2 linked regions of the Synechococcus elongatus PCC 6301 genome follow. The protein of the gene in region 2 binds, or shares a complex with, the protein of the main gene of each other region. Links are inferred from orthologs where the notes say so. Each region holds a gene or a part of one and is shown on either strand. Other genes may lie near its edges.

Region 1 (7,347 bases), 520 kb from region 2 along the record:
CCTGTCACTACTTCACCTAAGGTCCAAGCGGTTTGCCCTTGTGCTTTGAAGAACTTGAGAGCTTGAGTCTCAGCCGCAGCAGGGACAATCACCACCAAGCCGACGCCCATATTAAAGGTGTTGAACATTTCAGAGTCAGCAATATTTCCCTGCTTCGCCAGCCACCGGAACACCGTCGGCCACTTCCAGCTCTCTAAATCGATCGCCACGGTCTGATTGGGGCCTAGGCAACGCGGCAGATTTTCAGGCAAGCCTCCCCCGGTGATGTGCGCCATGCCGTGAATGGGGATTTTCTGGGCTTTGGCAGCCAGGATGGGTTTGACGTAGAGGCGGGTTGGAGTCAGAAAAACATCCCCTAGGGACTGGCCTTCAAAAATGGTTTGAGACGACGTCCAATCTAAGCCACTGTTAGCCACCACTTTGCGCACGAGGCTGTAGCCGTTGCTGTGGACCCCTGAGCTCGCGAGAGCGATCGCTACATCTCCCAACTGAACTTGGCTACCGTCTAACAGCTCTGATTTCTCAGCAATGCCCACGGCAAACCCCGCCACGTCATACTCGCCAGCTTCGTAGAAGCCCGGCATCTCGGCGGTTTCGCCCCCGAGCAGTGCACAGCCCGATTCCCGACAACCAGCAGCAATACCTTGCACCACGGCGGTCAGTTGTTCGCGATCGAGACGTCCCGTCGCCAAATAATCCAAGAAGTAGAGCGGTTCGGCCCCTGCCGTCAGAATGTCATTGACACACATGGCAACCAAGTCGATGCCGATGCTGTCGTGGCGACCGACTTGATGGGCAATTTTCAGCTTCGTACCAACACCATCCGTGCCTGAGACCAACACGGGCTGCCGATAGCCGCTAGGCAGCTCAAAAAAGCCGCCAAAGCCACCCAGTCCCCCCAACACTCCAGGCCGCCGAGTGCTCTCGACTAGGCTGCGAATATCCCCGACAAAAGCCCGCCCAGCTTCGATATCTACACCAGCTTCGCGGTAGTTCATGTCCGGTTTGGGCTCCAGGGGGAAAACCGTCATTGTACCGGCTGAGCCCGGTCAACTTGTCTGGAACGGGTGAGCAAGCTCAGCCTTCTTAGGGGCGATCGCCAGCGCTGCATCTAGAACCTGTGAATCTCTCTCCTGTCTTACTCAGGAAGTTTACATTTTGTAATCTTTTTTGCTGAGCTGAAATCTTCCACAGTCTCTCCACAGTCGGTGGCGCACTTTCCACAATCCCCCCTCCTGGTTTTCCACAGGGCGATCGCGCTAATCCTAGAAGCTTGGCTGTTTCTGGGGAAAACTTGGGTCACCGGTTCATCGTGGATCCAAATTGCGGCTGGCTCGCTAGCGGGCTCAACAAAGCGGCAAGAACACTGCATTCTTGGCCGTTGCTCTCAAGTGAGTCTCAGCAAAGTCCCCATCTGGATAGGAGATTGACAAGCCCTAGGCCCCCTGCCGCACAATGATGCGACCTAAGCCCTGGTGGCCTCGGCGTTGATCCCTAGCGATCGCCTCCGGGTTTTTTTGGGCTGTCCACTCGCTGCCTTGGAGACGCTCTATGCCCGCAACCGTCAGCATCCTTGCTGAAATTCCCGAGGAGCTGCACGACTCACTCAAGGCCTATCTGGAAGGGCATCCGGATTGGGATCAAGATCGTGTTTTTACTGCAGCCCTGTCGCTGTTTCTGTTGCAGAACACGGGCAGCGATCGCCGCGCCGCTCGGGTTTATTTGGATTCGTTGTTTCGTCAAGCCGTGTAACTGAAGGGCCGATCGCGGCTCAATCAACGGCTAGATTAGGAAACGTTGCGCTCTCTTGAGGCCGATCGCGTGGCCTACTACTGGTTCAAGGCATTTCACATCGTTGGTGTTGTGGTCTGGTTCGCCGGGTTGTTTTATCTGGTGCGCCTGTTCATCTACCACGTCGAAGCAAACGACAAGCCAGAACCGGCACGGACCATTCTGCAAGAGCAGTATGGCCTTATGGAGAAACGCCTGCTCAACATCATCACCACCCCCGGCATGCTGGTAACGGTCAGTATGGCGATCGCCCTACTCGTCACCCAGCCGGACTACCTGCATCAGGGCTGGATGCACGCCAAATTAGCCTTTGTAGCCGTATTGCTGGGCTATCACCACTACTGCGCTCGTCTGCTCAAGAAACTCCAAGCTGGCACCTGCCAATGGACCGGTCAGCAGCTACGTGCCCTCAATGAAGCGCCAACATTGTTGCTGGTGCTGATTGTCATGTTGGTGATTTTCAAAAACCAATTCCCCACCAGCGCTTCCGTTTGGCTGATCGTGGGTTTAGTGGTCACGATGCTGGCGACGATTCAACTCTACGCCCGCAAGCGTCGTCTCGATCGCGAACGGCAAGAAGCAGCCGCTTCTCTGGAAGCAGCGCCCACCCAGTCCTAAGCTGGGCCATACCTAAAAAAGAGCTCACTGCAACTGACGCTGGCTTCCTTGGCCAATCAATCACTTCAGTCGCAGTGAGTTTTTTGTTGGACAGTCTTGAACCCAAGCCTACAAGCGTCTGAGAACAGCCCAGTCAATCGCTAATCGCGAAACTGGGGCAGACTTGGCACTTAACCTTGCAAACGACTAAGCGATGACGGTCGACTGCGGACGGGTACGAGCGCGGAGTTTACGGATGCCGTAGGGTTCAGGACGGCTCTGCTGTAGCTCGCGTTTGAGCTGTTTAAGCAGGGTGCGATGACGTTGTGATGGGAAAAAATCGAACTTGAGATCTGGGTTCCAATCCATGCAAAAAGCTGAGAAACAAAGCGCCTGACAACAGGCACCCCAACTTTAGCGCAGGGGCCAAGGCCGCGACCGAGCCAGCCTAGAGGTAAGCGATAGAATCATCTAGATTTTTGCTGCTGCTTTCCCATGCCCAAGCGCGCTTCTGTTGAGCCTTCATCTGATCTGGCTCATCGTAATGGCGATCGTCCAGCAGCGGAGACGGATCAAATTCGGGTACGGGGAGCCCGCCAGCATAATCTCCAAAACCTCGATCTCGACTTACCCCGTAACCAGCTGATCGTATTCACGGGGGTGAGTGGCTCTGGCAAGTCGTCCTTGGCCTTCGACACGATTTTTGCCGAGGGACAACGCCGCTACGTTGAGTCCCTATCGGCATACGCCCGTCAGTTCCTCGGTCAAGTCGATAAGCCCGATGTTGACGCGATCGAGGGTTTGAGTCCTGCTATTTCAATCGACCAAAAGTCGACTTCTCACAATCCCCGCTCGACGGTGGGCACCGTCACCGAAATCTACGATTATCTGCGCTTGCTCTTTGGGCGAGCGGGTGCTCCCCACTGCCCTCACTGCGATCGCTCGATCGCCCCGCAAACCATTGATCAAATGGTCGATCGCCTGGCAGAACTGCCTGATCGCAGCCGCTTTCAAATTCTGGCGCCGGTGGTACGCGGCAAAAAAGGAACCCATAAAAAGTTGCTTTCCAGTCTGGCAGCAGAAGGCTTTGTACGGGTGCGGATCAACGGCGAAGTGCGAGAACTGAGCGACAGCATTGAGCTGGATAAAAATCATGCTCACACAATTGAAATTGTGGTCGATCGCCTCGTTCAAAAGGCCGGCATCCAAGAGCGACTGGTGGATTCCCTGACGACCTGTTTGCGCCGATCTGAAGGAATTGCGGTGATCGATGTCCTGCCGGGCGATCGCGGTAACGTCATCACCCTGCCGGTTGAGCACCATTCCAGCCGAGCCGCTGATACGGGCGCTGAATACAATCGAGAGCCCCAGGGCTATGAACTGGTGTTCTCCGAAAACTTTGCCTGCCCAGAGCATGGCGCGGTCATGGAGGAGCTATCGCCACGCCTCTTTTCCTTTAACTCGCCCTACGGGGCCTGCTCCCATTGCCATGGCTTGGGCACCCTGCGCACCTTTTCACCAGAGTTGGTGGTTCCTGATCCCAACCTGCCGGTCTACGCGGCGATCGCGCCTTGGTCCGAGAAAGATCACAGCTACTACTTCAATCTCCTCTGTGGTGTGGCTGAAGTCAGTGGCTTTGAAATCAGCGATCGCTGGCAGGATCTGACGCCTGATCAGCAGCATGCGATTCTCTTCGGCAGTAGTGAGCCGATCGCCGTCGAAACCGACTCGCGCTTCCGCGATCGCCATCTCTACCACCGCCCCTTCGAAGGTGTCATCCCCATCTTGGAGCGGCAGTATCGAGAGACCAGCTCGGAAGTCTACAAACAAAAGCTCGAGAAATATTTAGTCGACCAAACCTGCGAAGTCTGCCACGGCCTGCGCCTCAAGCCCGAATCGTTGGCGGTACGCATGGGACCCTACCGCATCACCGACCTAACCAGTGTCTCGGTGCGGGAATGTCTGAACAAAATTGAGGCCCTGATCGGCAGCGACAATCGCGAACCGCTGTTGACTGCCCGCCAAATGCAGATTGGCGATCTGGTACTGCGGGAAATTCAAGCGCGCCTGCGCTTCCTGCTCGATGTTGGCTTGGACTATCTCACCCTCGATCGCCCAGCGATGACCCTCTCCGGCGGTGAAGCCCAGCGGATTCGCTTGGCGACCCAAATTGGCGCGGGGCTGACTGGCGTGCTCTACGTTTTGGATGAACCGAGTATTGGTCTCCACCAACGCGATAACGATCGCCTGCTCAACACCTTGATTCGCCTGCGCGATCTCGGTAACACCCTAATCGTGGTCGAGCACGATGAAGATACGATTCGCGCTGCTGATCACCTCGTGGATATTGGCCCCGGTGCTGGTGTTCACGGCGGCCGCATTGTGGCTCAAGGGAACTTGAACCAGTTATTGACGGCTGAAGAGTCTCTCACAGGGGCCTATCTCTCGGGTCGGCGGCGCATTGCTACGCCTGACAGCCGTCGCGCTGGGAATGGCCGTCGTCTGCTTCTCCAAGGTGCGAACCGCAACAACCTCCAAAATCTGGATGTAGAAATCCCCCTCGGCAAGCTCGTCTGTATCACCGGTGTCAGCGGGTCGGGTAAGTCGACGCTGATCAACGAACTCTTGCATCCGGCCTTGGAACATAGTTTGGGGCTCAAGGTCCCGTTTCCCAAAGGCCTGGCAGTGCTGAAAGGGACGAAAGCAATCGACAAAGTGATTGTGATCGATCAGTCACCCATTGGTCGTACACCGCGATCGAATCCTGCCACCTATACGGGGGCATTTGACCCCATCCGGCAGGTATTTGCAGCGACCACGGAAGCCAAAGCCCGTGGCTATCAACCTGGGCAATTCTCGTTCAACGTCAAAGGCGGCCGCTGCGAAGCCTGTGGCGGGCAGGGCGTCAACGTGATTGAGATGAACTTCCTGCCCGATGTCTACGTCCAGTGTGATGTCTGCAAAGGCGCTCGCTATAACCGCGAGACGTTACAGGTCAAGTACAAGGGCAAAACGATCGCGGACGTCCTGAACATGACCGTTGAAGAAGCGGCACAGTTCTTCGAGAACATTCCCCAAGCCAGTAGCCGTCTCCAAACCTTGGTTGATGTCGGCCTCGGCTATGTTCGCCTAGGGCAACCGGCACCCACCCTCTCAGGCGGTGAGGCTCAGCGTGTCAAGCTAGCGACGGAACTAGCCCGACGAGCAACCGGTAAGACGCTCTATCTCATTGATGAGCCGACGACTGGTCTCTCTTTCTACGATGTCCACAAGCTGCTAGACGTAATGCAGCGTTTAGTCGATAAAGGCAATTCGATTGTGGTGATTGAACACAACTTAGATGTGATCCGTTGTGCTGACTGGATTATCGACCTCGGGCCTGAAGGCGGCGATCGCGGCGGCGAAATCGTTGTTTGCGGCGAGCCAGAGATCGTAGCAACCCACAATCAATCTCACACAGGCCGCTATCTGGCCCAAGTCCTTGCCCAGCATCCGCCCGGTCAGTAGTCTTCACGACAGTAGAGCTTCATCTTTTCCTTAGATTGATAGAAACGAGAAGCGACATTCTAAAAGAGACCTCTCAGTCACCCCCACAGGAACAATCATTGCGATGACAGCGCCGACCATTGAACAACTGGTGCGTAAGGCCTGCCAAGTGCAAGCATCTGATATTCACCTGCGAGTGGGGCACCCACCCTACTTTCGCTTGCGGGAACAGATGTATCCGCTCCCCAATGCACCAGCTGCGACCGACAGCGATATGGCGAGCTGGCTTAATGAAATCCTGACACCAACGCAACTGAGTCGTCTCAATGAAACCCAAGAGCTAGACGAGGCCCTGTTTTACCCTGACCTGATTCGCTGTCGGGTAATCTGCTTTCAAACGCTGGATGGCGTCGCCATTACCCTGCGGCTCATTCCTCTGCAGATTCCCAGTCTGATGGATCTGCAACTGCCCACAGTTTTATCCGCCCTGATTCAACGCAAACAGGGATTGATTTTGGTGACGGGGCCAACGGGGTCTGGCAAGTCCACGACGCTGGCCGCCATGATCAGTGAAATGAATCAGTCCATGGCTCGGCACATCATCACGATCGAAGATCCGATCGAATATGTCTTTGAGCCAGTGCGATGCCTGATCACCCAGCGAGAGGTGGGGCGGCATGTCCATGACTTTTCATCGGCTGTACGGGCAGCGCTGCGAGCCGATCCCGATGTCATCCTCGTGGGAGAAATCCGCGATCAAAAAACCCTCAAAGCAGCGATGCATGCGGCGCAAACCGGCCACCTAGTGCTCGGGACGCTCCATGCTCGCAATGCGATCGCCACAATCGATCGCCTGATTGGTCTGGACGGCATGGTCCAGAGCGCCGATACACGAAAGCAATTTCTCGAACTATTGGTTGCGGTGATTGCCCAACAGCTAATCACGACCTATTCGGGGAGTCGGCGTGCTGTTTTAGAGGTGCTCATCAATACACCTGCCATTCAGGACTATCTCACCCGAGGTGAACTAGACGAGGCTTACCGGTTAATGGAGCTCGATACGATTGAGGGGATGCAGACCTTGAATGAGGCACTGATCACTGAGATTGAGCAAGGGCGACTCAGTATTGAAGAAGCCCTCAAAGCTGCTGTCGACCCCGGAGATCTCGATCGCCGAATGCGGATTGCTGGAATCAGCCACTCCTTTGGATTCTCCAGTTTCAAATCCAGCGCCTGAGCAGCGGTCTGCTGCCTCGCCCACCTGCCAGAGCCGGAATGATGGAAGATACGTTTACGCCGTTACAGCTCCAGGTTGAAGGGGCGAGCCTGCGGTTCTGTCGCTACGGTGGGCAAGTATTGTCCTGGCAACCCGCCGATGGTCAAGAGCGCCTATTCCTGAGCGATCGCAGTCTTTACCAGTCCGGTCAGGCGATTCGCGGTGGCGTCCCGATCATCTTTCCCCAGTTCTCGGGG
Region 2 (7,849 bases):
CGCGATCGCGAATCCGGCAGGAATCACAACGGCCACAGGCTTCTGCACCACCGGCGTAGCAAGACCAAGTGGCTGGAATCGGCACGCCCAGCACCACGGCCCGCCGCACGATATCGACTTTGTGATCGTGAATCAACGGCGCAACCAGTTGCGGGGCTTGACCTTCGACGCCCACTTTGGAGGAGAGACTCGCCAGTTGCTGAAAAGCAGCCAAATAGTCGGGACGACAGTCGGGATAGCCACTGTAATCCACCGCATTGATGCCGAGATAGATAGCGCTGGCCTGCTGCGCTTCTGCGAGCGAGAGTGCTAAGGCAATGAAGACCGTATTGCGCCCCGGCACGTAGGTTGACGGAATCTCACCGGCGACGACCCCGGACCCTGGCAGGGGTTCCGCCGCATCCGTCAGGGAAGAGCCGCCCCACTGGGCAATGTTGACATCGACAAAAAAGTGCTGATTGATCCCTAGAGCAGCCGCCACCGATCGCGCCGCTTCCAATTCCCGCACATGGCGCTGACCATAGCGAAACGAGAGGGCGATCGCTTCATAGCCATCAGCGATCGCCTGAGCCGCAGCGGTGGCAGAATCTAGCCCACCGGACAGCAACACTACAGCCTTGGCCATCAGCGCACTCCTAGAAACTTGTGCGTCTGCAAACTGACGCGCCAGCGGGGATGTTGCCGCACGTAATTGACGACGCGATCGCAACTTTCGGGGCTATTCCACTCGGGCTGCAGGAGTTTCAGGGTCGTCTCCGGCACCGCGATCGCCTCTTGCTCAGCAAAATCGAAGTCGGCATCTGTCTGAATCACGACTTTCAGTTCATTCGCCCAGTTGTAATTCGCCGCCACCACCGCTTTGAAAGGCTTGGGCGAGAGTGTCACCCAGTCGAAAGAGCCACTGGGAGAAGCACTGCCAGAAGTTTCCAAGTGGCAACGTAGACCCTGCGATCGCAGAGCATTCGTCAGCTCTGTCAGATCATGCAACAGCGGTTCCCCGCCGGTGATCACGACAAATTGGGGCTGAGCAGCAACTGCGGCTTCCACTAGATCGGCGATCGCAACTTCGGGATGGCGATCGCGCGGCCAAGACTGCTTGGTATCACACCAAGGGCAGCCGACATCACAGCCCGCGAGTCTAATGAAAAAAGCACTACAGCCCATCCAAGCGCCTTCCCCTTGCACCGAATGGAAGGTCTCGACGATCGGGAGTGTGGCAGCGGCGATCGAGGTCAGAGCGGACATGGGGTTAGGGGCGCAGACCCAGCCAAGTGATCAGGTCTTGGTGGGTAAAAAATTCCAGCAGCAGTAGAGCTACAAAGCCAACCATGGCAAAGCGGCCATTGATCCGCTCGGCATAGGCGCTCCAGCCGAAGGCCGGATCAGGTTCGGGCAGATTGTCGCGTTTGGCCGAATTGCCAGACATGGGGAAACCGTTGAGCGTTATCTTTTTTCGAGTCTAACGGCTGGCGAGAAGCCGCGCTTTGGCGCAGCGATCGCGGACTTTTATCGCCGCTACTATCAAGCTGGTTGGGCGATCGCTCCCGTGGGTCAGACTGCTCTTGCCAGTACGGCGTAAAAGGGATCTTGTCCTAGCCCCAACCACTGCTGCCAGCCCAGAGCGGGTGAGACTTCTGCAATCACTTCCGGTTCACTAAATCCAGCCGTCTGCGAATGTAGTGCTGCACCAAAGCCAAACGCTGGGCATCACTGCCGTCGCGCCAAGCCGCGATCGCTTTGGAGTAGAAGAGGCGATTGGAGAAGCTGATAATTAGCTGCCCGCCCGGACGGAGGACACGTCTTACCTCTGCCAACACCTGTTCGGGCTGCTGCAGATACTGCACTGAGACTGCGATCAAGACAGCATCAAAGCTACTGTCCAGCTCGGGGAGTGCGGACTGTTGATTGAGGTTCTGAACAAACCAGCGATCGCAGCGGGGATTGCGGTCGAGTTCCTGGGCATTGAGACCGTGGCCAACCACCGTCGCGAAGAGCATTTCCTCCGGCAGATGCGAGACCCAACTACTCATCAGATCCAGCACCTGACTGTTGGGCTGCAGGCGTTCGCGATAGAGCTGCGTTAAGCGCTTCAGGAAGGCGTCATCCACGTGGGTGACAAAGCGCGGCTGTTCGTAGAACAGGGCATCATCACTGCCATCGAGTTTGCTGCGCTGTTCGGCTGTCAGCCAAGGTCCAACAACAGCCATCTTTAGCGGACGTACCAGTAGTAAGTCGCCATCGGAATCACAGTCGCCAGCACCAGCGATACGATCACCACAACCGTTGAGTTGCCACGGCTTTCTTCCGTTTCTTCAGCACTCGCGAAGGTGCCTTCAACCCGGGTGGTGTCAATCACGACGGGCGGGCCCGGATCCGGTTCGCCGGAAAGCACTGCCACGAGGCGATCGCTGGCATCTAGAATTGCCTGATTGTACTTATTGCCCTGACGCAGCGGTACCTGCATCGTTTCGTCGATCACGCTGGTGGCAATCGCAGGGGTGAGCCGTTCAGCCGCCACCTCACCGACCCGGATGCCAATCGTGTTGGTAATCGTATCGAGGGCGATCAGCACCTGATTGGCCTGGGCTTCCGCATCGGGATACCAACGTTTGAAAAGTTGGTCGACAAAGCTATCGATCGTTTCGCCGTAGTCCAAGCGACGCAGGGTCACAAATCGCACCTCGATCCCAGTTTTCTGGGACAGTGGCTGCAGTTCACCCGTCAGCTGACTTTCATTGATTCGGCTCAAGGACTGGGCTTCATCGACAATCCAAGTGTTGCTACCCGCAGGGACCAAGGGTAAGTCCACCGCACCCGTTGCCCATGCCGGTGCCATGGGTAGAACCAAACCTGCGATCGCAATCGCAGTACAGAAGCACAGCTTGAGAAGCCTTGCGCAGCGAACCCAAAGTGAAGTCATAGCAGCGGACAGTCAGTAGCCGCTTTTTATCGTGACATACCGCTGTCGATTGCTTGAGGCAGCGACTGTGCCGCTGGAATTTTTGGGAAGGAGCCGCGATCGCCTTAATTCGATTTGGTCTGAGTGGTGACAGATCGGGTGGATAGCTGCAATCACGGGCTACCCCTAACAGGCGCAGTCCAGCCGTTATTGGCGATCCCTACATACGACTCTGGCTTGGATAGGGCACTTCGAATTAGTGGGTCGACTCAGCCTGCGCGCCTTGAGTTTGCTGTTCTAGCCTCTGCTCCATCTCCATTTCCCGTGCCAGAAAAAAATTGAGAAAGGTTCGGATCAGTGCTACCGCCCCCAGTTGAAGCAGCGATCGTGTGCTGGGCGATGTGGTGGTCGCCACAATATCGGCGCCGAGTTGAAACTCCAAGGCCAAGGAAAGCCAGCCGCCAAAAGTCAGGCGAATCCTGGTGAATGGGGGTTCATTACGCCAAAACTGTCTGCGGAGCAGACCGCTAAGCCGGAGCGTTGACAGCAGTCCAGCCACCACACAAAGCACAGACAGGCTCTCGAGGCAGAGGCGAATGCCCATTGCCAAGACAGCAAGGCCATATTCAAAAGGGGCAAGCTCGGGCATGTTCAAGCTCCTGTTGTTGCGATCGCACGATAAGGCAACTCTCAGAAGCTGTCTGGCCCCACCCTCTACTGACCTCTAATCAGGCTAGAGATACAACTCAGCGAGGCACGGTTGGCAAAATCCTGTTGGAGCTTCTGGTTGTTCTCCAAGCGGACTAAGTAGGCATTGCCACGAGTCTTAAGCTCGTTCAGCATGCACTGACAAATCGGTTTGGCAAACTGCGATGGTGCCCCTCTGGTTTTGGCAGTTTCTTGGCAAACCTGCAGGAAGTTGGCCTGCTTATCGGCTGGGATGTCGTCTTGGGCGGTCACTGGAGCAGCGAACCCAAGGGCGATCGCAACAATTGGCAGCAGTTTCATCGAGTCTTCCAGAAGGCAAAAGTCGGACAGTAGACAACCGGCCGCATAGTCCTAAGCTGGCCGAGTGTTTATTGGGAGCACTAGACGCTTAAGGCTCTTTTTTGGTTTCTGAATTTAGGCTGCGATCGCGACTTCTGACAAGCTTCCTTGGAGAGGAGTCAGCCAGGTGATCAAATTTTCCACCTGTTGATCGGCGCTCTGCAGTCCCAAACCTCGTACCGTCACTCGCCCAGCCGCATAGACAAATCGCCCTTGCAGATTGCTAGGAAGCTTTTCGTGAAGCCGCTTCCAAGCGGGGGCTTCCATCGGCGTCTCCAGAATGACGTGCTGTTTCGACTCGGTTCGAGTGCGCGCAAAGCCAAGGGATTTAGCGACTTGTTTAAGTTCCATCACCCGCAGCAGTTGCTGCGCTGAGGCGGGCAGTGAGCCGTAGCGATCGCTCCAATCCGCAGCAATTTGCAGCAGATCTGCCGGTGTTTGCGCCGAAGCCACAGCGCGATAGGCGCTCATCTTGGCATCGATGTCGGGGATGTAATCAGCCGGAATGAAGGCCGTCAGGCTGAGGTCGATCTGGGTGTCATCGACCTGGGGAATATCCTGACCGCGAATTTCTTGGAGGGATTCCTGCAGCATCTCCATATAGAGGTCAAAGCCGATCGCTTCCATCTGTCCCGACTGTTCCACGCCGAGCAGATTACCGACGCCCCGAATTTCCAAGTCGCGCATGGCAAGTTGATAGCCGGAACCGAGTTGCGTGAACTCCTGAATCGCTCGCAGTCGCTGCCGTGCCTGATCGGACAGCACCGTCTCGCCAGGGTAGAACAACCACGCATGGGCTTGGATCCCAGCCCGCCCGACACGCCCCCGCAACTGATAGAGCTGCGACAGGCCAAAGCGCTGGGCGTCCTCAATCAAGATTGTGTTGACGCGGGGAATATCCAAGCCGGACTCGATGATTGTGGTGCAGATCATCACATCAGCTTCGTTGTTGTTGAAGGCCAGCATGGTTGCCTCTAGTTCGCCTTCCGGCATCTGACCGTGGGCGACAGCAATGCGTAAGCTCGGCAGCATTTCCTGCAACCGCGTCGCGATCGCTTCAATCCCCTCCACGCGAGGCACGACATAAAAGACCTGGCCACCGCGATCAATTTCTTGCGAAATCGCTGTTCGCACTGCCTCCAAGTCGTAGGGCATCAGGTGCGTCTTAATTGGGCGACGGGAAGGCGGCGGCGTGGTGATCAAACTCATTTCCCGCACGCCGGAAAGCGCCATATACAAAGTGCGGGGAATCGGTGTGGCACTCAGGGTTAGGACATCGACTTGGGTTTTGAGCGCCTTGATTTTTTCCTTCTGGTTGACCCCAAAGCGCTGCTCTTCATCGACGACTAGCAAGCCGAGATCACGGAATTGCGTACCTTTGCTCAGTAGCTGTTGGGTACCAACCACCACATCCAGTTCGCCAGTCGCCAGCCGTTGCTGAATGTTTTGGCGCTCACTGGCCGTCCGAAATCGGTTGAGCAAACCGATCTGAATCGGGTAGGGTGCGAAGCGTTCCTTGAGGGTGTGGTAATGCTGCTGGGTCAGAATCGTGGTTGGGGCCAATAGAGCAACCTGTTTACCCGCCGTCACCGCCTTGAAGATGGCGCGAACGGCCACCTCTGTTTTGCCAAAACCAACGTCGCCGCAGACCAAGCGATCCATGGGTTGCGGACTTTCCATATCGCGCTTAACTGCTTCGACAGCCTTGAGTTGATCGGCGGTGGGTTGGTAGGGAAAGGACTCTTCCAGCTCCTGCTGCCAAGGCTGATCCGGTGGGTAGGCGTGGCCCTCTTGCTGCGATCGCTGGGCGTAGAGCTTGAGCAGATCGACGGCGACCTTACGGACGGCTTTGCGGGCCTTGGCCTTGGTTTTCTCCCAAGCCTTGCTAGTCATGCTGCTCAGCTCGGGACGTTCACCGCCCATACCGCGATAGCGACTGAGGCTACCCATCTGATCGGCAGCCACCCGCAGCAGGCCATCGGCATACTGCAGTACCAGATACTCGCGCATTTCGCCACTGAGGCTGAGGCTTTCTAGTTTGACGAAGCGCCCAATGCCGTGACTGCGATGCACCACGTAGTCGCCGGGTTTGAGGCGATCGCGATCGACTTGTTTGGAGGCCGCCCGCCGCCGCTTGCGCACGTAGGTTGGTGAGGCGAGGACGTGCTGACCAAAGCACTCGCGATCGGTGATTAAGGTCAGCCGAAACGTCGGCAGACTGAAACCTTCTAGCTCCGCTAACCCCGAATGCTTGAGGGCGATCGGGACACGCTTTTCACTGAGGCGATCGATCGCGGGATAGTCGCGGGGATTTGGAATAAATTGCGACGGACAGTCGTGCTCCTGCAGCAGCGCCACCATCCGCGAGGGTTGAGCTGAGACGAGCCAAATGCTGTGACGATCGCGTTCAGTCCGAATGAAGTCCGCCAGCTTGCCAAATTGGTGGGGCAGAACGGGGAGCGATCGCGCCGCTAAATCCAGTACCGGCAACTCGCTGTCACTGCTGCTATTGAGTTGTGAAAGTTCAATGCGCTGGAAGCAACGGATTTCTTCCCAAGCAGCTTGAAAGTCGCGGTGGATGGCGGGCCAAACCTGTGCTTGTTCCTGCCAGTGATCCTGAACGTGCTCAATCCAGCGATCGCTGTGGGCGCGACACTGCAACGGTTCATCGATCGCGATCACGGTGCCCGCTGGTAAATAGTCCAGCAGGGAAGCCGATCGCTCAAAGGCTACGCCCAAAAAGCGGCGCATTCCTTCCGGTGGCTGCCCTTCCTGCCAGGCTTCCTGTTCCGCTTCCGTCAGCCAGTCATCGAGGGAGCGATCGGCGAGCGCCGCTGCGATGACTGAGGCGTAGCTGGTGGGGGTTAAGCGTAGGACCTCAATTTCATCGAGCGATCGCTGGGTTGCGGGATCAAACTCCCGTAGTCGCTCCAGCTCATCGCCAAATAATTCCAGCCGCACCGGCAGCTCGGCCGAGACGGGGAAAAGGTCGATAATGTCGCCGCGCCGACTCCACTGCCCCTCCGTCTCAACGGTATCGACGCGCTCGTAGCCAAACTGCGCGAAGCGATCGGCCAGCTCACCGAGGTTGACCTCCTGTCCGCGCTGCAGGGTTTGGCAAAAGGGGCGCAAGGCTTCGACAGGCGGCAAATGGGGTTGTAGCGATCGCTCGGTCGCCACGATCGCTACTGGCTGACTCTGTTCCAGCAGATCGGCAAGGACTTGCAACTGCCCCCAAACCAGCTCTGATTCGGGATCAAAGGCTTCGTAGGGCGAGGATTCTGAGGTCGGGTAAAAATGCAGCGTCGGCCAGCCCATGCCTTCCAGCTGCGCAGCCCAGCGACCGGCTTCTTCGAGGGTGGCGCAAATCACCAGTAGCGATCGCGACTGGGCTTGGACAAGGGCTGAGGTCACCAACCCCTGCGCTAAGCGACCGGCTCCAATCAGCCGCAGGCCCGATTGCTTCTCTAACTTCGTCAGCAGGTCTTGGCTGAGGGGCGATCGCGCCAAGGTGCGAATCAGTGCTGAAAAAGTCATGGATAGATGACCGGTGCGTCAGAGATGAAGTCAAAGAAGAATTTGTCGATCCATTGTGCCGTTTGGGCGATCGCTGGAAATCAACCCGTAGGCGCATGACTGCCCGCTAAGTTGCGAAAGCGCGTAAATTGCGGCTCGAATAGCAGCTTGACGGTTCCGACTGGTCCATTCCGATGTTTGGCGACAATAATTTCCGTGATCCCGCGATCGGGCGTATCGGGATTGTAGTACTCATCCCGATAAATCATCATTACTAAATCAGCATCTTGCTCAATCGAGCCACTTTCCCGCAAGTCGGACATCATCGGTCGTTTGTTCGTCCGTGATTCCACACCCCGACTGAGCTGTGAGAGGGCAATCACGGGT

What was found.
Region 1: the proteins of mfd (region 2) and uvrA are in contact, whole or in part, in a crystal structure (PDB 4DFC), measured with the Escherichia coli proteins. The link is inferred for Synechococcus elongatus PCC 6301 from one-to-one orthologs.

What each region holds. Positions count from the first base shown.
Region 1 is NC_006576.1:772,637-779,983, forward strand. Bases 2,570-6,095 are described here. They hold uvrA (excinuclease ABC subunit UvrA), read left to right. Parts: upstream 2,570-2,883; coding sequence 2,884-5,895; downstream 5,896-6,095. Other genes in these bases: SYC_RS13755 (hypothetical protein), read right to left, coding at 2,596-2,757; SYC_RS03585 (type IV pilus twitching motility protein PilT), read left to right, coding at 5,999-6,095. Outside these bases: purM (phosphoribosylformylglycinamidine cyclo-ligase), read right to left, coding at 1-998; SYC_RS03570 (DUF2811 domain-containing protein), read left to right, coding at 1,552-1,752; protoporphyrinogen oxidase HemJ, read left to right, coding at 1,798-2,409; more of SYC_RS03585, read left to right, coding at 6,096-7,111; SYC_RS03590 (D-hexose-6-phosphate mutarotase), read left to right, coding at 7,153-7,347. UniProt on the Escherichia coli protein: The UvrABC repair system catalyzes the recognition and processing of DNA lesions. UvrA is an ATPase and a DNA-binding protein. A damage recognition complex composed of 2 UvrA and 2 UvrB subunits scans DNA for abnormalities.
Region 2 is NC_006576.1:256,086-263,934, forward strand. Bases 3,822-7,849 are described here. They hold mfd (transcription-repair coupling factor), read right to left. Parts: upstream 7,484-7,849; coding sequence 4,022-7,483; downstream 3,822-4,021. Other genes in these bases: SYC_RS01175 (hypothetical protein), read right to left, coding at 3,822-3,907; dnaB (replicative DNA helicase), read right to left, coding at 7,564-7,849. Also shown: 7-cyano-7-deazaguanine synthase QueC, read right to left, coding at 1-625; SYC_RS01150 (7-carboxy-7-deazaguanine synthase QueE), read right to left, coding at 625-1,245; SYC_RS01155 (chlorophyll a/b-binding protein), read right to left, coding at 1,250-1,426; SYC_RS01160 (class I SAM-dependent methyltransferase), read right to left, coding at 1,641-2,207; photosystem II repair protein Psb32, read right to left, coding at 2,210-2,920; SYC_RS01170 (DUF1622 domain-containing protein), read right to left, coding at 3,156-3,548; more of SYC_RS01175, read right to left, coding at 3,614-3,821. UniProt on the Escherichia coli protein: Couples transcription and DNA repair by recognizing RNA polymerase (RNAP) stalled at DNA lesions. Mediates ATP-dependent release of RNAP and its truncated transcript from the DNA, and recruitment of nucleotide excision repair machinery to the damaged site.